Regions from separate parts of the Idiomarina sp. 28-8 genome, predicted to be linked through region 2. Evidence: predicted binding sites of a transcription regulator. Region 2 holds the regulator's gene; the other holds the start of a gene.
What was found. Region 2 encodes NrdR, which represses ribonucleotide reductase genes. Its sites were predicted from a motif close to AAACACNANATNTNGTGTTT; they were not measured.
Positions count from the first base shown of each region.

Region 1: nrdG (anaerobic ribonucleoside-triphosphate reductase activating protein) is a predicted target of NrdR. The motif match lies at 2,196-2,215, and genes of this name have one in related genera.

Region 1 covers NZ_DF266789.1:635,334-640,210, forward strand. Annotated here, with positions in the region: gene nrdD (anaerobic ribonucleoside-triphosphate reductase) at 1-1,687, opposite strand, end outside; gene nrdG (anaerobic ribonucleoside-triphosphate reductase activating protein) at 1,690-2,163, opposite strand; gene RJ32_RS03225 (nitric-oxide reductase large subunit) at 2,535-4,775, shown strand; gene RJ32_RS03230 (hypothetical protein) at 4,850-4,877, shown strand, end outside.
Region 2 covers NZ_DF266794.1:60,476-65,352, forward strand. Annotated here, with positions in the region: gene RJ32_RS13900 (ketopantoate reductase family protein) at 1-883, shown strand, start outside; gene ribBA (bifunctional 3,4-dihydroxy-2-butanone-4-phosphate synthase/GTP cyclohydrolase II) at 880-1,995, opposite strand; gene ribD (bifunctional diaminohydroxyphosphoribosylaminopyrimidine deaminase/5-amino-6-(5-phosphoribosylamino)uracil reductase RibD) at 2,009-3,136, opposite strand; gene nrdR (transcriptional regulator NrdR) at 3,129-3,578, opposite strand; gene glyA (serine hydroxymethyltransferase) at 3,618-4,874, opposite strand.

The DNA of each region.
Region 1 (4,877 bases), on a different contig from region 2:
CGTAGTCAATGTCCTCAGAGCCACAGCTGGAACATTCGCTTAAGGTGCGTTTATCAATCTGCTCGCAGGCGTTACAAATGGTAATTTTGACGTTAATGCAGAAGTAATTACAGCCCGTTTTCGCGGCAATATTGAGTAACGACAAATAGCCTGAGGTGTTGAGCTTTTCATCAAGGTTCAAATGCAATGCCGAACCGCCATCCAGGTATTCAATCAATTCTTTTCCGTGAAGAACCAGTTTATCCAGCGCATTGGCATCTTCGTCTTCTACGGCATAAAAGTAGGAGTTGTAGCAGTCACGGCTCACTTTATAACCGTCAGATCGGTCCCACTTGGCGTTCTTCACACCCAGGTTTTCTGCGGGCACAAACTCGGTGTTAAACATATATCCGTATTCTTTTTTAGCGGCCTTGTTTGCGTCATAAATCACTTTTAGATGGCTTTGCACAAAGTCTTTATAGGCCTCGTTGTTTCCCGCAGTAATGCCCTGAGATTCAGCCGCTTCAACCATGCCGTTAATACCAATAGTCAAAAACTGCTTGTCCAGGGTAATAAAGCCCGCGTCGTACACGGTTAATAAGCCCGCTTTCTTGTATTCTTCCATCAACTTTCTGTAAGCCACCTGATATTTGTGAATTTTGCTGACTTCTTCCTCTAAATCTCTGCCATCCTGCACCAAACGGTTCATGTTCATGGTAATGACATTAATAGAGCCTGTAGCGACACCACCCGCACCCAGGGTATAAGAAAAGGTATTGTCGCTAATTTCGCTGCGTAGTCGGCAACAGGAGGCTAACGAGTCGGCATTGTCAGACAAATAAACAAAAAAGGAATTGCCATTTGCCATTTCCCCGGCGATTTTTTCGGCAAACAACTGATCTTTGCATTCTCCCTCGTTGGTCAGCATAGCAACCGTCACCACCGGGAAGGTCAATATCGTTTTTTCCCTTTCCTTATTAAACCAATCCAGGAAGAAGTCCTGTAGTGCACTCACCGAGTTCCACTCTGGTTTAGTGAAGTCCGCAGGGAAAACAAACTCACCAAACATACTGTCAAAGTAATGCTGGTCGTAAATAGAGATATTCCAGAACACACTCTGGTAGCCGCGTGCTGCCGCAGGCTGATTCAGCGCATACACCACGTGCTGCAGATGGTTTTCAATCTGGTGACGATGGGTATTTAAATAATCGTCGCCGTAGTCTTTACGGGCAAAGTAATCAAAGTAAGTTAAGAACTCGACCGTGGCAACGGCTCCGGCAAACTGCGAGCTCACCGCAAAAACAAAGTTAACAAAGGTGCCGCAAAACGATTCCAGGTGCTTGGGTGCCTGAGATTCACCGCCCAGCTTGGTTAAGCCATCACGTAAGAACGGGTACATAGTGACCGAAACACAGTAAGGTTTAAGGCTGGTTTCGTCATGCACGTAAATTTCATGGTCTTCAATTTGACGAACGTATTCTTTTGCCAGCTCGTTACCAAAAAGCTCACTGATTTTATTGCTGACTTGCTTACGGTTAACCTGCACAAAAAAGTCTTTCATTAACTCGGCTTCAAGCGTTGCTATATTCTTTTGTGTGACATTGGCGTTGGCATCCATTTTCGAGCCATCGGCCGCGTTTTGAGCATGCAGATACTCGTGAATGAAATCGACTTTGCCAGTGACTTGTTCCTCGTTTAAGCGCAACATAATTATTCTCCTGTTTGAAACTTGCAGTTCAATAACTGCCGGGTCCGTAAATCATAAAAGCGTTGGTTGGTGGTTGGGCTTTCCAGCCCGCCCCGGGCAGCAATCCACGGCCCGGTTTTTAAGTAAGTCAGTTGTTCGCGAAGGGATATAGAGACGCTTTCATAGCCTGTATACAGGCAGGTCTCCAGCCCTTCGTTTCGTACTTGCTTTAATAGTTTCAGTAGTGCTGTGGGCTGCCATTCACCGCCCAGAAATAAAACACAGGTTATTAACCCACGGTATTTTTGCAGCTGCTGTGCCAGATGTTCCTGCGTTAAAGGCGACCCGCTTCCCACCGGCCAGCTATCCACACTGTGGCAGCCTTTACAGCCAACCGGACAGCCGGTAATGGTGTAGGCTAAGGCAACTTCTCCCGGCACTTCTTGCCAGACAACTTGCTCCGCACTGTAATGTAGGCTTGTAGGGGAAACCGGCATAAAACACCATATATTGTTATTAATTTAAAAATAATCACTACATATTGTGCTTCAGCATAGTTAAGTCTGTTTCGGGCGCATTGATCCCGCTCAAGATTTAAGCGAGAAGAAAGAAATGACAGGAGCCTTAAAGAGATACCCATTAAAGGGTAGAAATAACCTTTAGGGTACTTTTAACCATAAAAGTAAAAACAACCTAATAAACTTAAGTCATAAATACCCTTTTAAAATTAAATTCCTTATTTATCAAAAAATTAAAATATGGCCTCAATATTGCACTTAGGTAAATGCATAGCGAATTAATAAAAATTCTCTGCTCATAAATCTATGGAGTAACAATATGAAGCTGTTCAGCATCAAGGAGGTCAATTATGGCCGGTTATCGTAAGCTTTGGTGGACGTTAATTGCGGTTCTCGCAATTACCTTTGGACTTTTAGGGTATTTTGGAACGGAAGTTTACCGGGAAGCTCCGCCTATTCCGGATAAGTTCATGAGTACCAATGGCAAAGTCATTGCAACCGAAGAGTCTGTTTTAGACGGGCAAACCGCCTGGCAGTCTGTTGGTGGCATGCAACTGGGGTCAATTTGGGGGCACGGTGCTTATCAGGCGCCCGACTGGACAGCTGACTGGCTACACCGCGAACTTCTGGCCTGGCTGGACATTCGCGCCAACGAAGTCTTTGGTAAACCCTACGAACAGCTAGCGGGCTCGCAGCAAAACCAACTAGAGTACGAGCTAAAAGAAGAGTATCGGACCAATACTTACGATAAAGCTTCAGATACCGTTATTCTAAGCGAACGACGCATTCAGGCCATTGAGCAAACCGGCGAGTATTACTCAAAACTGTTCAGCGATGATCCGGAGCTACGCCCTACCCGCGTTAACTACGCCATGAAAGAAAATACGCTTCCTTCAGAAGCACGTCGTGCGGTAATGAACGACTTTTTCTTCTGGACAGCATGGGCCGCGTCGACAGAACGTTTTGACTCAGATATTACTTATACCAACAACTGGCCACATGAAACCTTGATAGATAACGTGCCTAGCGCGGAAAATATTATCTGGTCAATTGTCAGTGTTATTCTCTTAATTGCCGGTGTTGGCTTCTTAATCTGGGCATGGGCGTTTTTACGTCAACACGACGAAGAAGACCCTGTTGCTCCAGAGCATGACCCCATAGCCAAAATTAAGCTCACGCCGTCACAAAAAGCCTTAGGTAAATACCTGTTTATTGTGGTTGCGTTGTTCTCGCTACAAGTTTTACTGGGTGGCTTAACCGCACACTACACAGTCGAAGGACAGGAATTCTACGGCATTAATATTTCAGAGTGGTTCCCCTACTCTTTAACCCGTACCTGGCACATTCAGGCCGCTATGTTCTGGATTGCCACCGGGTTCCTGGCTGCTGGTTTATTCCTTGCCCCAATTATTAATGGCGGTAAAGATCCTAAATATCAGAAACTGGGTGTCGATATCCTGTTCTGGGCACTGGTTCTGGTTGTCGCAGGTACCTTTATCGGTAACTGGTTAGCCATTGCGCAAATTATGCCGGAGCACCTTAACTTCTGGTTAGGTCACCAGGGCTACGAATACGTCGACTTAGGTCGTCTATGGCAAATTGGTAAGTTCCTGGGTATCGTTTTCTGGCTGGTACTGATGATGCGTTGTGTTGTCGGTGCATTTAAAGTCAAAGGCGATAAGAACCTACTGGCGTTATTTACCGCTTCGGTTGTTGCCATTGGCCTGTTCTACGGTGCCGGCTTCTTCTACGGCGAGCGTACTCACATTTCTATTATGGAATACTGGCGCTGGTGGATTGTTCACCTGTGGGTAGAAGGTTTCTTCGAAGTTTTCGCAACTGCGTCACTGGCCTTTATTTTCCACAGCATGGGCTTAGTTTCCCGCCGCATGGCAACCGTGGCTGCGTTAGCTTCCGCGTCACTGTTTATGCTCGGTGGTGTACCAGGTACTTTCCACCACTTGTACTTTGCCGGAACAACCACGCCAGTTATGGCCGTGGGCGCTACTTTCTCAGCGTTAGAAGTGGTACCGCTGATTGTGCTGGGCTACGAAGCCTGGGAAAACTACAGCCTGCAAAAACGCGCAACCTGGATGCAACGCATTAAGTGGCCACTATTGTGCTTCGTTGCAGTTGCTTTCTGGAACATGCTGGGCGCAGGTGTGCTGGGCTTTATGATCAACCCACCTATTTCGCTGTACTATGTACAAGGCTTAAACACTACACCAACTCACGCACACGCAGCTTTATTTGGTGTTTACGGATTCCTGGCGCTTGGTTTCGTCCTGTTGATTCTGCGCTACATTCGCCCGAACCTGCAGTTCGATGAAAAACTGATGAAAATGGCGTTCTGGACCATGAACATTGGTCTGGCAATGATGCTCTTCACCAGCTTGCTGCCTGTCGGCTTTATCCAGTTCTACGCCGCTGCCACCGAAGGTTTGTGGTACGCACGTAGCGAAGCCTTTATGCAGCAGCCTCTATTACAGAACCTACGCTGGTTCCGTACCCTTGGCGACATGGTCTTCATCGTCGGTGCGTTAGGTATTAGCTGGCAAGTTGTAAAAGGCTTAAAGCATAAGTCTGATTAACCCTTAATAAACCAGGCTTCTGCAATCGTTGCAGAAGCCTGGCTTTCTTTTGTGAGGCGTTTACTGGAGGACGTATGAGCCGCAAACCCGATACCAAAACCG
Region 2 (4,877 bases):
CCCCGGAGCCATCGGAGGGCTTATTGGTGGCGCTCTGCTGGAACACGGCCAGATTGTGTCGGTACTACCGCGAAAGAGCGGACCGCGAGAAATAAACTGGCAAGTCACACACAAGCAATTTAAGGCTGACTGCAGTGCTCCGGTTATTACACAACCTTTGCCCGAAAATACTGTGTTCGTTGTTGCGGTTAAGGCCTTTGATGTGGTTCAGGCCTTGCAACGCATAACGACATTGCATGGCTTTAATAAAACCATGCCCATAATAATAAGCCACAACGGTATGGTGGAACTTCCGGAGCCGGTAAAAGAACTTAATTTACACCCATTGGTGACAACTCATGGAGCAGTGATAAGCCGAAATGAGAATGGCAAGCTTTGTATAGAACACCGCGGGGCAGGCCGAAGCTGGCTGGAAGTTGGCCCTGCAGTCCGGAATCAGCCGACGGACTTTGACCCAGGCTTGGTCCTGCAACAGGCTTTTCCTCCGCTTACTCTGGAACAAGATCTCAGTCAGAGGCGCTGGTTAAAGTTCATTATTAATTGCGTTATTAATCCGCTGACCGCAGTTCATCAGTGCGCAAATGGCGAATTACTGAAGGAAAACTGGCAGACACAAGTATACAGCCTTGTGGCAGAAGCCGTTGCTGTAGCCAAGAGTCAAAACGTGTCGCTGACAACTGAGGAATGCTATAAGGAGGTACTTTTTGTAGCAAAGGAAACAGCCTTAAACCACTCTTCAATGCTGCAGGATATTCAACAACAACGGCGTACCGAGATACAGCAGTTAACCGGTTATTTAATTAACGCTGGTAAGACGGCGGGTGTTGCCACACCGACTCACCAGCAACTACTTGATGAATTCCAACGAAGTTACGGCGGTTAGTCTTTATCTTCAATAAAGTCGACCACTTCCAGGCCAAAGCCTGACAGTGCAGAGTAACGTTTTGGCGAGCTCATTAAGTGCATTTTATGAATGTTCAAGTCTGCCAGAATCTGTGAGCCTAAACCGACATTCCGGGACGCATTTGACGCCGACGTCGTTGGCTTGTGTTCGCCTTTGTCCTGAGCTTCAAACTCACACACCTGAGCAATGATGCTTTCCGGCGTCTGCTGACGACCAATAATAACCAGCACACCATCGTGTTCAGCAATATAGGACATAGCTTTCTGAATTGGCCAACTGCGTTTTGCTGCACGCTCCGTTAAAAAGGTATCGTGGAAGGTGTCCTGCAAATGAACTCGTACGTTAGTCGCTTTATCTTGCGAGAGATCACCGTGAACAAGAGCATAATGTACCTGTTCATCAATAGTGTCCTGATAAGTGATTAACCGGAACTTGCCAAATGCCGTAGGCAAATTACATTCAGCCACCCGTTCTATGGTTTTTTCCTGTATCGAGCGATATTCGATTAAATCGGCAATGGTGCCGACTTTTATACCATGCTCTTCAGAAAAAGCTTCAAGATCAGCGCGGCGCGCCATGGTGCCATCTTCGTTCAGTACTTCCACTATAACGGAGGCTGGTTCAAAACCAGCTAAACGCGCAAGATCACAACCCGCCTCAGTATGGCCTGCACGGTTCAATACCCCACCCGACTTCGCTTTTAACGGGAAAATATGTCCCGGCATGACTAAATCTTCGGGCTTGGCGTCTTTTTTCACAGCATCCAGCACGGTTTTCGCTCTGTCCGCCGCGGAAATACCTGTGGTTACACCCTCAGCAGCCTCAATCGAAACAGTAAAACTTGTTGCGTATGGTGCGTTGTTCTTATCCACCATTAACGGTAAGTTCAGTTGCTCGCAGCGTTCTTCAGTCAGCGTTAAGCAAATTAGTCCACGACCGTAACGCGCCATAAAGTTGATGGTTTCCGGCGTCACACACTCGGCTGCAATAATGATATCGCCTTCGTTTTCGCGGTCTTCGTCATCCATAAGGATAACCATTTTACCCTGACGAATATCTTCGATAATCTCTTCTGTGCTATGCAGTGACATAACGCTTTACCCTTTAATCTTGTGTATGAGGTACTGCTACCAAGCGTTGATCTGGGCCTACCTGCCGACGATCAATAATTTTAAATCTTGGTGCTGAAGCTAAATTCAACGGCTCGTTCATGTCGATAACCGAACGTCCGTGATGACCCAATAACTGACCCGAACTGTAAATCATCAATCTGTCGCATAATTGCTGCTGAATAAGAGCGCCCGCCAAATTTGCCCCACACTCAGTCCATAGCTGGTTAATTTCGCGGTTAGCCAATTCAACCATAAGTGCCGGCAGACTCACTTTACCGTTAGAGTCTGCGGCTATAATTAATTCATGACAATGTGGGTGGCGACTGGGTTTACCGGGAGTTGTGCGCACTAACCAAACCGGCGCCGGAGAGTCAAAAACTCTGGCCTCATCATTCACCCGGTGCTGACTGTCAATAATAATACGTACCGGCTGTTTTAATGGCTCAGGCAGTGCCCTTGATTTTGGCCACTGGTCAACACGCACCGTCAATTTAGGATCGTCAGCCAGAATCGTTGCGGCACCACTCAGTATGGCATCGCCCTGTGCCCGAAAAAACTGCACATCACTGCGGGCAGCAGAGGACGTTATCCATTGACTGCGGCCATCTGACAACGCCGTTTTTGCATCCAGTGAGGTTGCCATTTTTAGGGTTACCCATGGACGTTGTCGTGTCATTCGGGAAATAAACCCCGGATTCAGACTCTCCGCAGCCGATTGCAGTACACCGACGTCCACAGAAATACCCGCAGCTTTCAGACGCTGAATACCATTACCGCTGACCCGTGGATTTGGATCCTGCATGGCAACCACAACACGTTTTACTCCGGCCTCAATTAACGCATCGCAACAAGGCGGTGTACGACCAATATGACTGCATGGCTCCAACGTGACATAAGCCGTTGCGCCCCTAGCTTTTTGCCCTGCCGCGCGCAAAGCATGTACTTCAGCGTGAGGTTCGCCAGCCTGATGATGCCAGCCTTCACCAACAACTTCAGTCCCGAGAGTAATGACACAGCCAACCGCAGGGTTCGGCCTGGTCGTCATCAGCCCACGCCGTGCCAGCATTAACGCACGGTGCATCATTTGATGGTCAAAGTACTGCGGGTTTAACTCAGTCATTAAGGCGCGCTATTTCTTCACCAAATTCGCGAATGTCCTCAAACGAGCGATAAACAGAAGCAAAACGAACGTAAGCAACCTTGTCTATCTGCTTGAGATTTTCCATTACCAGACTGCCGACGAAGTTACTGCTTATTTCACGCTCACCGGTTGCCCGGATACTGGATTTAATCTTGTTAATAGCCTGCTCCATCAACTCGAGACTCACAGGCCGCTTTTCCAGCGCTCTCAGCAATCCATTTCGGAGTTTATCTTCGTTAAATGGTTCGCGGGAACCATCAGTTTTGATAACCCGCGGCATAACCAGCTCAGCGGTTTCAAAGGTTGTAAAGCGCTCCTTGCAATGATTACATTCACGCCGGCGACGAACCGAGGCACCATCCGCAACCAATCGCGAATCGATAACCTTAGTATCCTGTGTGCCGCAAAATGGACAATGCATTGCCTGACTCCTTTATGTGCGCTCTACAACTGATAGCAATTAACCGTAAACCGGAAACTTAGCGCATAACGCTTTTACTTGCTCGCGAACTTCATTAATTTTGCTTTCGTCAGCAATGTCATCCAGCACGTCGCAAATCCAGTTGGCGACCTGCTCAGCCTCAGCTTCTTTAAAGCCGCGGCGAGTAATTGCCGGCGTGCCTAAACGCAGACCTGAAGTGACAAAAGGTGAACGCGGGTCATTAGGAACCGCATTTTTGTTAACGGTAATGAACGCTTTACCTAAAGCCGCATCGGCGTCTTTACCAGTAATATCTTTGTCGATAAGGTCGACCAGGAATAAATGATTCTGAGTGCCGTTCGACACAATTTTGTAACCGCGCGCCTGCATGGTTTTTACCATGGCATTGGCGTTCACTAACACCTGCTTTTGGTAGTCTTTAAATTCTGGCTGCAACGCCTCCTGAAAAGCCACCGCTTTACCAGCGATAACGTGACACAGCGGCCCCCCCTGGTTACCCGGGAATACCGCACTGTTTAATTTCTTGTGTAACTTTTCGTCGTCACTGCCGGAAATAATCAAACCGCCACGAGGACCCGCCAGAGTTTTGTGCGTAGTGGTAGTGACAACATGAGCATAAGGTACAGGATTCGGATAAACGCCGGCAGCAACCAGACCCGCTACGTGCGCCATATCAACCATTAAATAAGCATCAACTTTATCGGCAATTTCACGGAATTTTGCCCAGTCAACAATGCCTGAATACGCAGAGAAACCTGCGACGATAACTTTCGGTTTATGTTCCAGCGCCAGCTTTTCAACTTCGGCATAGTCAATTTCACCGGTGGATTCATCCAGGCCGTATGAAACCGCATTGTAAAGTTTGCCCGAAAAGTTCACACCAGAGCCGTGTGTTAAGTGACCGCCGTGAGCCAGGCTCATACCAAGAAAGGTATCGCCGGCTTCCATCATTGCCATAAAGGCAGCGGTGTTGGCTTGAGAACCGGAATGCGGTTGTACGTTTGCATACTTGGCGCCGAACAATTCTTTTGCCCGCTCAATAGCCAAGTCTTCTACTTTATCAACAAACTCACAGCCGCCGTAGTAACGCTTGTGCGGATAGCCTTCTGCGTATTTGTTGGTCAGTTGTGACCCCTGAGCCTGCATTACCCGCGGACTGGTGTAGTTTTCCGATGCTATCAACTCAATGTGTTGTTCCTGACGTTCAACTTCACCCTGCATCGCCTGCCATAAGTCCGCGTCAAAGTCGGCAATGTTCATCTCAGATTTCAGCATTAC